DNA from 2 places in the Dickeya fangzhongdai genome. Region 2 is predicted to be linked to the other one. Evidence: predicted binding sites of a transcription regulator. Region 2 holds the regulator's gene; the other holds the start of a gene.
What was found. The regulator CRP, encoded in region 2, controls carbon source genes, mostly activating them, when cyclic AMP is high. The targets are predictions, from matches to a motif close to ATGTGANNNNNNTCACAT.
Positions count from the first base shown of each region.

Region 1 (5,291 bases), 1.2 Mb from region 2:
GATGTCAACTACGGCGAAGTCACCCGCCAACTGGTGGATGGGTTGAAACAGCATACGACTTTCAACCTGAAACTGAGCAACGAAGTACGCGACATCAAGCGCAACCCGGATAAAACCTGGGACGTAGTGGTTGCCGACCTGAAAAACGGCGGTAAAGAAAGCGCGATCAAAGCCAGGTTCGTGTTCATCGGCGCCGGCGGCGCGGCGCTGCAACTGCTGCAGAAATCCGGCATTCCTGAAGCGGGCAACTATGGCGGTTTCCCGGTCGGCGGCGAGTTTCTGGTCACCGATAATCAGGACATCGTAAAACGCCATCTCGCCAAGGTATACGGTAAAGCCTCGGTTGGCGCGCCGCCGATGTCCGTACCGCATCTGGATACCCGTATCTTCAACGGCAAGCAGGTGTTGCTGTTCGGGCCGTTCGCTACCTTCTCCAGCAAATTCCTGAAAAACGGTTCGCTGTGGGATCTGTTCTCGTCCATGAACACCTCCAACTTTATGCCGATGGTAAATGTGGGGATCGATAACTTCGATCTGGTGAAATACCTGATCGGTCAGTTAATGATGAGCGACGATGACCGTTTTGCCGCGCTGAAAGAGTACTTCCCGCAGGCCAAACAGTCTGACTGGCGTCTGGCGGTGGCGGGTCAACGCGTACAGGTCATCAAGAAAGACAAAGATCTGGGCGGCGTACTGAAGCTGGGCACCGAGATTGTCAGCGACAAAGACGGCTCCATCGCCGCGCTGTTGGGCGCGTCGCCGGGTGCGTCCACTGCTGCGCCGATCATGCTGAGCCTGATGCAGACCGTGTTCAAGGATAAGGTTGCGACGCCGGAATGGCAGGCCAAACTGAAGGAAATCATTCCGTCTTACGGCCAGAAACTGGAAGGCAATATCGACCTGACCAACAAGATCCGCGGTTACACCAGTAGCACGCTGAAACTGAACTATATGGAAGTGAAGCCGGAATAATACCGCCGGCATAGCCGACTTCCCATAAAACCAAAGGCCGCGATAGCGGCCTTCAGATTTCTGACAAAGCCCTTAAGTACAGGATGAAGCATTTTTCCGGCATCAAAAACTGTGCTGAGGTGGGCGACTTCGCCGGGTGAGCGACAGGACGTCGCGAAAGCCAGTGCCGTGCTGGGAGCACGTCACTGGCGGCCCGAACAGCGAAGGCGAACGCCGAAGGTAGCGTGCAGCGCCACAGTTTAGCCCCCAGCCAGTGGTCAAGGAGAGGTGGCGTTTGAACCTCTCCTTGTCGTGCGTGCGATGAAGCAGCAAAGAAATGACACCGCTTATCCTGCACGAAACTATTCACTGACCGGACAAACTTCACCATTCACAAGACACAGAACTGTTTGTCAACAGTCTCAAGGCCGCGATAGCGGCCTTTTTTACGAATACGGGTTAGGTACCCGGGTTAGAAACTGTAGTTGAAGTTCACGCCGTACAACCACGCCCGGCCTTTAGAGGTAAAGGTGTAAGAGGGCAGGTTGGCCGCGACGCCGGCTTCGTGAATCGTCACTTTCTGACCGTGCATGTAAGACACGCCCACATCCACCGAGGCGTCTTTGTTGAAGGCGTAGGTGGTGCCGGCGCTCAGCCAGAGACGATCCTGATCCGGGATGGAGATGGTGCGTTTGTCGGCCGGTACCGGGCTGTCGTCAAACGCGATACCGGTGCGGAAAGTCCAGTTGTCGTCGTAGTAGTACGTGGTGCCCAGCGCGATGCGGTAGGCATCGTGGAAGCGTTCGTCTTTCTGGAACAGTTGCTGGCCGTTGCTGCCGGTGGCGCGCAATTCCTGGAAGGAACTCCAGCTGGTGTAGGCCAGACTGTAGTGAACCGCCCATTGCGGGGCGACGCGGTGGTAAGCGGAAAGCTCCCACATTTCCGGCAGGTTGAGCGTCAGCTTGCCGGGGATGGTGGCGCCGCTGGTGCCGCGCGGCGCCGCCAGGTCGCTTCGGAAGGAACCATCAAAGTCGATGTCGACTTTGGAGCGGTAACTCAGGCCGAAGCGGTTGTTTTTATCCAGTTCATACAGGATGCCGGCGTTCCAGCCATAGCCCCATTCTTTACCATCCAGATGAGTGATCTCGGACGTTGAGCGTACGCCCAGCGCCGGACCGACTTCGCCGGCGTTACGCACAATCTTGGCATCGGCGTACACGGCGTTGACGCCCAGACCAAAGCTGAAATGCTGGTTGAGGCGATAGGCCGCGCTCAGATTCAGGTTGGAGGTTTTCAGGTCGGTTTTGCCCGCGATGGAACCGGCGCTGAAATTGTCGCTGAATTCAGTCGCCAGACCGAAGTTGGTGGTGGCGGATGCGCCTACCGCCCACTGCTCGTTCAGCGGCATGATGAAATGCAGGTTGGGCACCCAGGCGTGCGGCGCAATATTGTCTGCGCTGGCGTCACGGCCGGTGCTGCTGGAGCCGCGCAGGTCGATGTCCGGGTTAATGTAGGTCACGCCGCCGGAAAAGGCCGGACGATCAAACATCGTCATGGTCGCCGGGTTGCGGCTGCCGGAGGTCGCATTGTCTGCAATGGCGCTTTCACCCGAAAAGGCGCGCCCCAGGCCGGATGAGGAGAACTCATTCAACTGGAAACCTGCAGCGGTTGCATTGGATGCCATTAGCGCCAGCGCCACAGCAAGTGATGTTTTCTTTAACAGGACTTTCTGGCTCATGACCGAAACCTCACTGAACGTTTGTAATTTTTGTTAAGCGTGTAACAAGGGACGCGCATTGTAGGGGGGGTTAATGGGCTGACAAATCAGACCAGTTGCGAAAAGTATAAAAGTAAAACGATGAAATGTTTTCTTTCAGTTCCACAAATGTTGCAAAAATGATTCAGAAATTAGATCCAGTTAACAAATGTCATGATTATGTTTAGATGATTTAGCCTATTTCATTGAAAAATAACGTTAAGATGTGATTTACATCACGTAATACCCCTTTAATCGGTAAGTGCTAGTGATAGACGGCTGTGGTGAGTAAAATGGGGGCAGAATAGATGGATAGCGTGCTTCCGATTGTGGAGGCGCCTGTCGCCGCAGAGGAGTTTTGCCATGACAAACGCGATTAACAAATGTAGCGCAGAAGAAACCGCCGCCTGTTGCTGTGTGGATGTGGGAACCGTAATGGATAACACCGATTGCACCGCATCTTACAGCCGTGTATTTCCCCACCGCAGCGACGCGGAACAGACGCAGAAGCAACTGACGGAAAAAGCCCGTTCGGTTGAATCCGAACCTTGCGTGATTGACGCCCGTCTGTCCGAGGCGGAAGGCGGATTCAAACTGGATATGGATTTCACGTTTAGCTGCCAGGCTGAAACCCTGATCTTCCAGCTGGGCCTGCGCTAACCGGCCATCCTGAGCTAGCCCGCGATCACGTTAACCGCGATCAATAGCGGCGTGCTTGCCTTCGCTTTGCGGCTGACTCGCTGAGATCAGCCGCATTCCCCGAGTCTTCCCGCCTCATTATTCTTTCTGTTTCATTATCTTTGCCGCCTTATTCCCGTTGCGTATGAGCGCCCGGAAGCGTGGCGCGGCTCGCTGTTTGGTATCTGCTTGTTTGCATAATGTAATCTTCAGGTTAACAATGAGTTCAGACCCCATCGGTCTCTGAAAAGGGATGAACGGAATGGTTATGCGCGAACGCGAAGTAGTGCCGCTGGTCACCCGGCGTGGCGACCGCATTGCGATTGTCAGTGGGCTGAGAACCCCATTTGCCCGGCAGGCAACGGTTTATCATGGTATTCCGGCGCTGGAGCTGGGCAAGCTGGTGGTCAATGAGCTGTTGCTTCGCAGCGGCGTCGAACCGGAGCTGGTGCAGCAACTGGTGTTCGGGCAGGTAATTCAGATGCCGGAGGCGCCCAATATCGCCCGCGAAATCGTGCTGGGCAGCGGCATGAGCGTGCATACCGATGCTTATAGCGTCTCCCGCGCCTGCGCCACCAGCTTCCAGGCGGTCGCCAACGTGGCGGAAAGCATTCTGGCCGGTGCTATCGACATCGGCATCGCCGGCGGCGCTGATTCGGCTTCCGTGCTGCCTATCGGCGTCAGCAAGGCGCTGGCGCGTACGCTGGTCGATCTTTCGCGCGCCAGAACCTTCCGCCAGCGGCTGGCGTTATTCGCTCGCCTGCGGCCACGGGATTTACTGCCGGTGGCGCCCGCCGTGGCGGAGTATTCCACCGGGCTGCGCATGGGCGATACCGCCGAGCAGATGGCGAAAGACTACCGTATCAGCCGCGATGCGCAGGATGCGTTCGCTCATCTCTCCCATCAACGCGCCGCGCAGGCCTGGGCCGACGGCGTACTGCGTGACGAGGTGATGACCGCCTGGGTGCCGCCATATAAGCAGGCGATTAATGAAGACAACACGATTCGTCGCGACAGCGCGCCGGAACAGTATTCCCGCCTGAAACCTGCCTTTGACCGTCGCTACGGCAGCGTGACCGCCGGCAACAGTTCGCCGTTAACCGACGGCGCCGCCGCCGTGTTGCTGATGAGCGAATCCCGCGCCAGCGAACTGAAACTGACGCCGCTTGGCTACCTGCGCAGCTATGCGTTCAGCGCTATTCCGGTACAGCAGGACATGCTGGCGGGGCCGGCGTACGCCACCCCGCTGGCGCTCGATCGGGCTGGTATCCGGCTCGATGATCTGGCGCTGATCGACATGCATGAAGCCTTCGCCGCTCAAACACTGGCTAATCTGCACCTGTTCGCCAGCGCTGAATTCGCCCGCGATAAACTCGGGCGCAGCGCGCCGGTGGGGGAGGTGGACCGGGAGCGCTTCAATGTGCGGGGCGGCTCGATCGCCTATGGGCATCCGTTTGCCGCGACCGGCGCGCGCATGATCACCCAGACGTTGCATGAACTGCGCCGGCGAGGCGGCGGATTGGGGCTGGTTACCGCCTGCGCGGCAGGCGGTCTGGGGGCAGCCATGGTGTTGGAGGTAACGCAATGACCGAGCTGAATTCGATGCATCAGGCGCACGAACATGAGGCGCACGCCGCTTTCCAACTGACGCTACGCCCCGATCATATCGGGGTGATTACCGTGGATGTCCCCGGCGAGAAAGTGAATACCCTGAAAGCGGAATTCGCGGAACAGATGCGCGCGGTGCTGACGCAGGCCCGACAGCACAGTGGCCTGCAAGGGCTGGTTATCCTCTCCGGCAAGCCGGAATCGTTTATCGCCGGGGCGGATATCGGCATGCTGGATGCCTGTGCCGACGCGGCGGCGGCGCAGGCGCTGGCTGAAACCGGGCAGGAAACGCTGGAGG
Region 1 is NZ_CP025003.1:3,386,905-3,392,195, reverse strand. It holds gene mqo (malate dehydrogenase (quinone)) at 1-972, shown strand, start outside; gene fadL (long-chain fatty acid transporter FadL) at 1,424-2,689, opposite strand; gene CVE23_RS15015 (YfcZ/YiiS family protein) at 3,071-3,367, shown strand; gene fadI (acetyl-CoA C-acyltransferase FadI) at 3,654-4,973, shown strand; gene fadJ (fatty acid oxidation complex subunit alpha FadJ) at 4,970-5,291, shown strand, end outside.
Region 1: the regulator CRP is predicted to act here: its motif matches at 2,932-2,949, upstream of CVE23_RS15015 (YfcZ/YiiS family protein).

Region 2 (5,291 bases):
CGCCAGCAACTGGCGCAGGGCGACGTGGTGTTGGTCTGGTCTGAACTGCATGAAACCGTCAATATCATGCCCCGCAGTCAGCTCAGCAGCGGTGAACGGTATCAGCCCTGAATCAATCGCTTAAAAACGTAAATTGGCGTGTCACCGCGGTATAAACATGCTAACAATTATCAGATATCTCTGACCGGAGTTGGCACCATTCACCGGAGGTTGCACCATTCACCGGAGGTTGCACACCATGTCGCACCAGCATCCAATTATCGCGGTCACCGGCTCCAGCGGTGCGGGGACCACCACCACCAGTCTGGCGTTTCGCAAGATTTTCCAGCAACTGAATCTTCGCGCCGCGTTGGTGGATGGCGACAGCTATCACCGTTACACCCGGCCGGAAATGGATATGGCGATCCGCAAGGCGCGGGATTTGGGCCGCCACATCAGCTATTTCGGGCCGGAAGCGAACGACTTCTGCCAGCTAGAACACTCCTTTATCGAATACGGCCACAGCGGCACCGGCCAGACCCGCAAATACCTGCACACTTACGACGAGGCGATTCCCTACAATCAGGTGCCGGGCACCTTCACCCCGTGGGAGCCGATGCCGGAACCGACCGATCTGTTGTTCTACGAAGGGTTGCACGGCGGCGTAGTCACCGACCAGCACGATGTGGCGCAGCATGTCGACCTGCTGGTCGGCGTGGTGCCGATCGTCAACCTGGAGTGGATTCAAAAGCTGGTGCGCGATATCAACGAGCGCGGTCACTCCCGCGAAGCGGTAATGGATTCCGTCGTACGTTCGATGGAAGATTACATCACCCACATCACTCCGCAGTTTTCCCGCACGCATATCAACTTTCAGCGCGTGCCGACGGTGGACACCTCCAACCCGTTTGCCGCCAAAGCCATTCCGTCGATGGACGAAAGTTTTGTGGTCATCCACTTTCAGGGGCTGGACCACATTGATTATCCCTACCTGCTGGCGATGCTGCAGGGTTCGTTCATTTCCCACATCAACACGCTGGTGGTGCCGGGCGGCAAAATGGGGCTGGCGATGGAGTTGATCATGATGCCGCTGGTGCAGCGGTTAGTAGAAGGTAATCATATTGATTAAGCGACGCGGCGGGCGGTGAAGTTAGCCGCCGCGTGCAGGCAATTCAGTCGAGCGCGATCACTTCATGGCTGTGGGTAATCGTCACCGCCTTCTCCAGCATCAGCGCCACGGAGCAGTATTTCTCCGCCGACAGCGACACCGCGCGCTCTACCGCCTTGTCGTTCAGCCCCTTGCCGGTAACGATAAAGTGCAGGTTGATGGCGGTGAACAGGCGCGGCGCTTCCGCACGGCGTTCAGAGGTCAGACGCACTTCGCAGTCCGCCACATCATGACGGCCTTTCTGCAGGATAGACACCACATCAATGGCGCTGCACCCGCCTGCCGCCATCAGCACCATTTCCATCGGGCTGGGGGCTTTATCGCCGGCGTTACCGTCCATCAGCAACTGATGTCCGGACGCGGATTCGCCAAGAAACGTTAACCCTTCAACCCATTTCACCCGAGCCTGCATAAGTTTGCCCTCAATCAATTATTTTTGAAATTTTACACCGCTTATGTACAAAAAAGCCTGATAATCAGAGCTTAATCATGCTGAAGCGAGACAACACAAGACACTACACTCAACCTGTGTTACAAACGAAGAAGTAAACCGGTGTATGTTGAGCCTCTGCAAGACCCGCAGCCGGCTTACTGGCGTCATCCGATAGACAGCCTCAGTATATTTATTCCCTGACGTCATTCCGCCAGGACGGAATTGAATTATAACTATGTTATCACGCCGTACAGGGAACTCTGAGCCCTGTGATTTGCGCAGTGAATTACAACAGAGGATAACAGCGAATGGTTCTCGGCAAACCGCAAACAGACCCGACTCTCGAATGGTTCCTTTCTCATTGCCACATTCACAAGTACCCATCGAAGAGCACTCTGATTCATCAGGGTGAAAAAGCAGAGACGCTTTACTACATCGTGAAAGGCTCGGTTGCCGTGCTGATCAAGGATGAAGAAGGCAAGGAAATGATTCTTTCTTATCTGAATCAGGGCGATTTTATCGGCGAACTTGGCTTGTTCGAAGATGGGCAGGAACGCAGTGCGTGGGTCCGGGCGAAGACTGCCTGCGAAGTCGCTGAGATTTCCTATAAAAAATTCCGCCAGCTGATTCAGGTCAACCCGGATATTCTGATGCGGTTGTCCTCGCAGATGGCGCGCCGCCTGCAGGTGACCTCGCAGAAAGTCGGCAACCTGGCGTTCCTCGACGTTACCGGTCGTATCGCGCAAACCCTGCTCAACCTGGCCAAGCAGCCGGACGCCATGACCCACCCGGACGGCATGCAGATCAAGATCACCCGACAGGAGATCGGCCAGATTGTCGGCTGTTCCCGCGAAACCGTCGGTCGTATCCTGAAAATGCTGGAAGATCAGAACCTGATTTCCGCCCACGGTAAAACCATCGTGGTGTACGGCACCCGCTGATTATCATCCACCGGATCAACATCAGCCGGATCAAAAAGAGCGTGCCCAGGCACGCTCTTGTCGTTTTAGTGGAAAGAAAAACCGCGGCTTACGCGCCTTTCACCACCCGCTCCACTGCTTTTCCGAACAGCGCCATGCCTTGATCGATCTCTTCCGGGGTAATCACCAGCGACGGCACGAAGCGAATCACGTCCGGCCCCGCCACCAGAACCATCAACCCCAGATCCGCCGATGCCGCCAGGAAATCCCGGGCGCGGCCATGCCAGGCCGGTTTCAGCTGCGCGCCCAGCAGCAGCCCCATGCCGCGGATTTCGTCGAAAATATCGTACTGCGCGTTGATACTCTCCAGCGCGGACACAAAGCGCGCATGGCGATCCACCACTCCGGACAACACTTCCGGCGTATTGATCACATCCAGCGCCGCTTCCGCCACGGCGCAGGCCAACGGATTGCCGCCGTAAGTCGTGCCGTGGGTGCCGACCGCCATTACCGACGCGATCTCTTCCGTAGTCAGCATCGCGCTGATCGGGAAACCGCCGCCCAGCGCTTTGGCGGTGGTCAGAATGTCCGGCGTGATGCCGTAATGCATATAAGAGAACAGCTTGCCGCTGCGGCCCATGCCGCACTGCACTTCATCAAACACCAGCAGCGCCTGATACTGGTCGCACAGCTCGCGAACCCCTTTGAGAAACGCCGGCGTGGCAGGCGTGATGCCGCCTTCGCCCTGAATCGGTTCCAGTACCACCGCGCAGGTGTGGTCATCCATCACCGCTTTTACCGCATCCAGATCGTTAAACGGCACGTGCACGATGTCCGCCGGTTTCGGGCCGAAACCATCGGCGTATTTCGGCTGGCCGCCGACGGAAACGGTGAACAGCGTACGACCGTGGAACGACTGATAAAACGAAATGATCTTGGTTTTGTACGGGCTGTGGCGGGTAATGGCGTAATGACGAGCCAGCTTGAATGCCGCTTCGTTGGCTTCCGCGCCGGAGTTGGCGAAAAAGACGCGGTCGGCAAAGGTCGCATTAATCAGTTTGGTGGCCAAACGCAGCGCCGGTTCGTTAGTGAACACGTTGCTGGTGTGCCACAGGGTTTCGCCCTGCTCTTTCAACGCCGCCACCAGCGCCGGATGGCAGTGCCCCAGCGCCGTCACCGCGATGCCGCCGGAGAAATCGATATATTCCTTGCCCTGCTGATCCCAGACACGGCTCCCTTTGCCTTTTACCGGCACAAACTGCGCGGGTGCATAAACCGGAAGAATTACCTTATCGTAAGTATCCCGTGTTACTGCTGCTTTCTCTGTCGCCATTTGCTGCCCCGTTGTGATATCCGTGGTTTTCGAGTGAAAATATAGTCATTAAATATGCATAAAAAATCAAAAATACGCAATCATTAATCCGACATGCCCTAAATAGGAAGGGCCTGGTAATAACGCCGGCACACCTGCAACGTGAAGCATGACGGGTATAAAGCCGGATTTGCTCCCACTATCCCTCTATAAATCAAGGAAATTCTTCAGTAGCTGATGCCCCTGCTGGCTGAGAATGCTTTCGGGGTGGAACTGCACGCCTTCCAGCGGCAACGAGCGGTGACGCACTCCCATGATCTCATCCATTCCGGCGTCGTTCTCGGTCCAGGCGGTTACCTCAAAACAATCAGGCAGCGAATCCTGTTCCAGAATCAGCGAGTGATAACGGGTGACGGTCAACGGGTTTGCCAGCCCGGCGAACACGCCGCGGCCGGTGTGCCGCACCGGCGAGGTTTTGCCGTGCATCACCTGACGGGCGCGCACCACCCGTGCGCCAAATGCCTGCCCCAGCGCCTGATGCCCCAGGCACACCCCCAAAATCGGCAGCGTGCCGGCAAAATGGCGGATAGCCGCCAGCGAAATCCCGGCTTCATCCGGCGTACAAGGGCCGGGGGAAATCACCAGTCGTTGCGGCGATAACCGCTCGATGTCCGCCAAAGTCAGCGCATCATTACGCCTGACCAGCACCTCCGCCCCCAACTCGCAAAAATACTGGTACAGGTTGTAGGTAAAGGAGTCGTAGTTGTCGATAAGTAGCAACATATCTTTATCTATCAGCGGGTGAATGGCGTTACGCTCGTCGTAGACATCATACCTAACACAGCATGATGAAGAAGGAATGATGTCGAGTCTGAAGAGTTAAGACACGGTTGTCCAGATGCACATCTGAAACAGCCGGAGAAGGAAATAAATAAATGTGCGCCAATCCTGGGGAAAACCCGGCCATGCCATGACCGGGGACGTTAAGAAAGGGCGTCGGCTGTCACCCGGTTTCATCACGCAGCACCACCGGGTTGAATTTTTTCCGGAACTCGATGGGCGTAACGCCGGTATAGCGTTTGAACATCTTCTCAAAATGACTCAGGTCGCCATAGCCGCAATCCAGGTAGAGATTGGTGATCCGGCTCATGGGGTGGCACTCCAGCCGCTGGCAGGCATAGAAAATGCGGGTTTGATTCAAAATCTGCTTAAACGACAGCCGGAGGCTGTGCTTGAGCAGATAGGAGAGATGCGACGGGCTGATGTGGGAATTTTCCGCCAGCTCAATCAACGTTACTTCCTGCTGGAAATGCTCGCCCAGATACAGCAGCGCTTTGATTACCGACGGGTGAAACTGTTGCAGGGCGTCCTGATCACGGCTGAGCACCGCATCGCATAATGAACGGTTAATCCGCTGCCGCTCGCCTGACGGCGCCAGCTCCGTTCGGGCCACGATTTGCGGCAGAATACTACTGGCCT
Region 2 is NZ_CP025003.1:4,540,720-4,546,010, forward strand. It holds gene CVE23_RS20400 (YheU family protein) at 1-111, shown strand, start outside; gene CVE23_RS20405 (phosphoribulokinase) at 239-1,108, shown strand; gene CVE23_RS20410 (OsmC family protein) at 1,152-1,559, opposite strand; gene crp (cAMP-activated global transcriptional regulator CRP) at 1,889-2,521, shown strand; gene argD (bifunctional acetylornithine/succinyldiaminopimelate transaminase) at 2,610-3,833, opposite strand; gene CVE23_RS20425 (aminodeoxychorismate synthase component II) at 4,020-4,595, opposite strand; gene CVE23_RS20430 (helix-turn-helix domain-containing protein) at 4,816-5,291, opposite strand, start outside.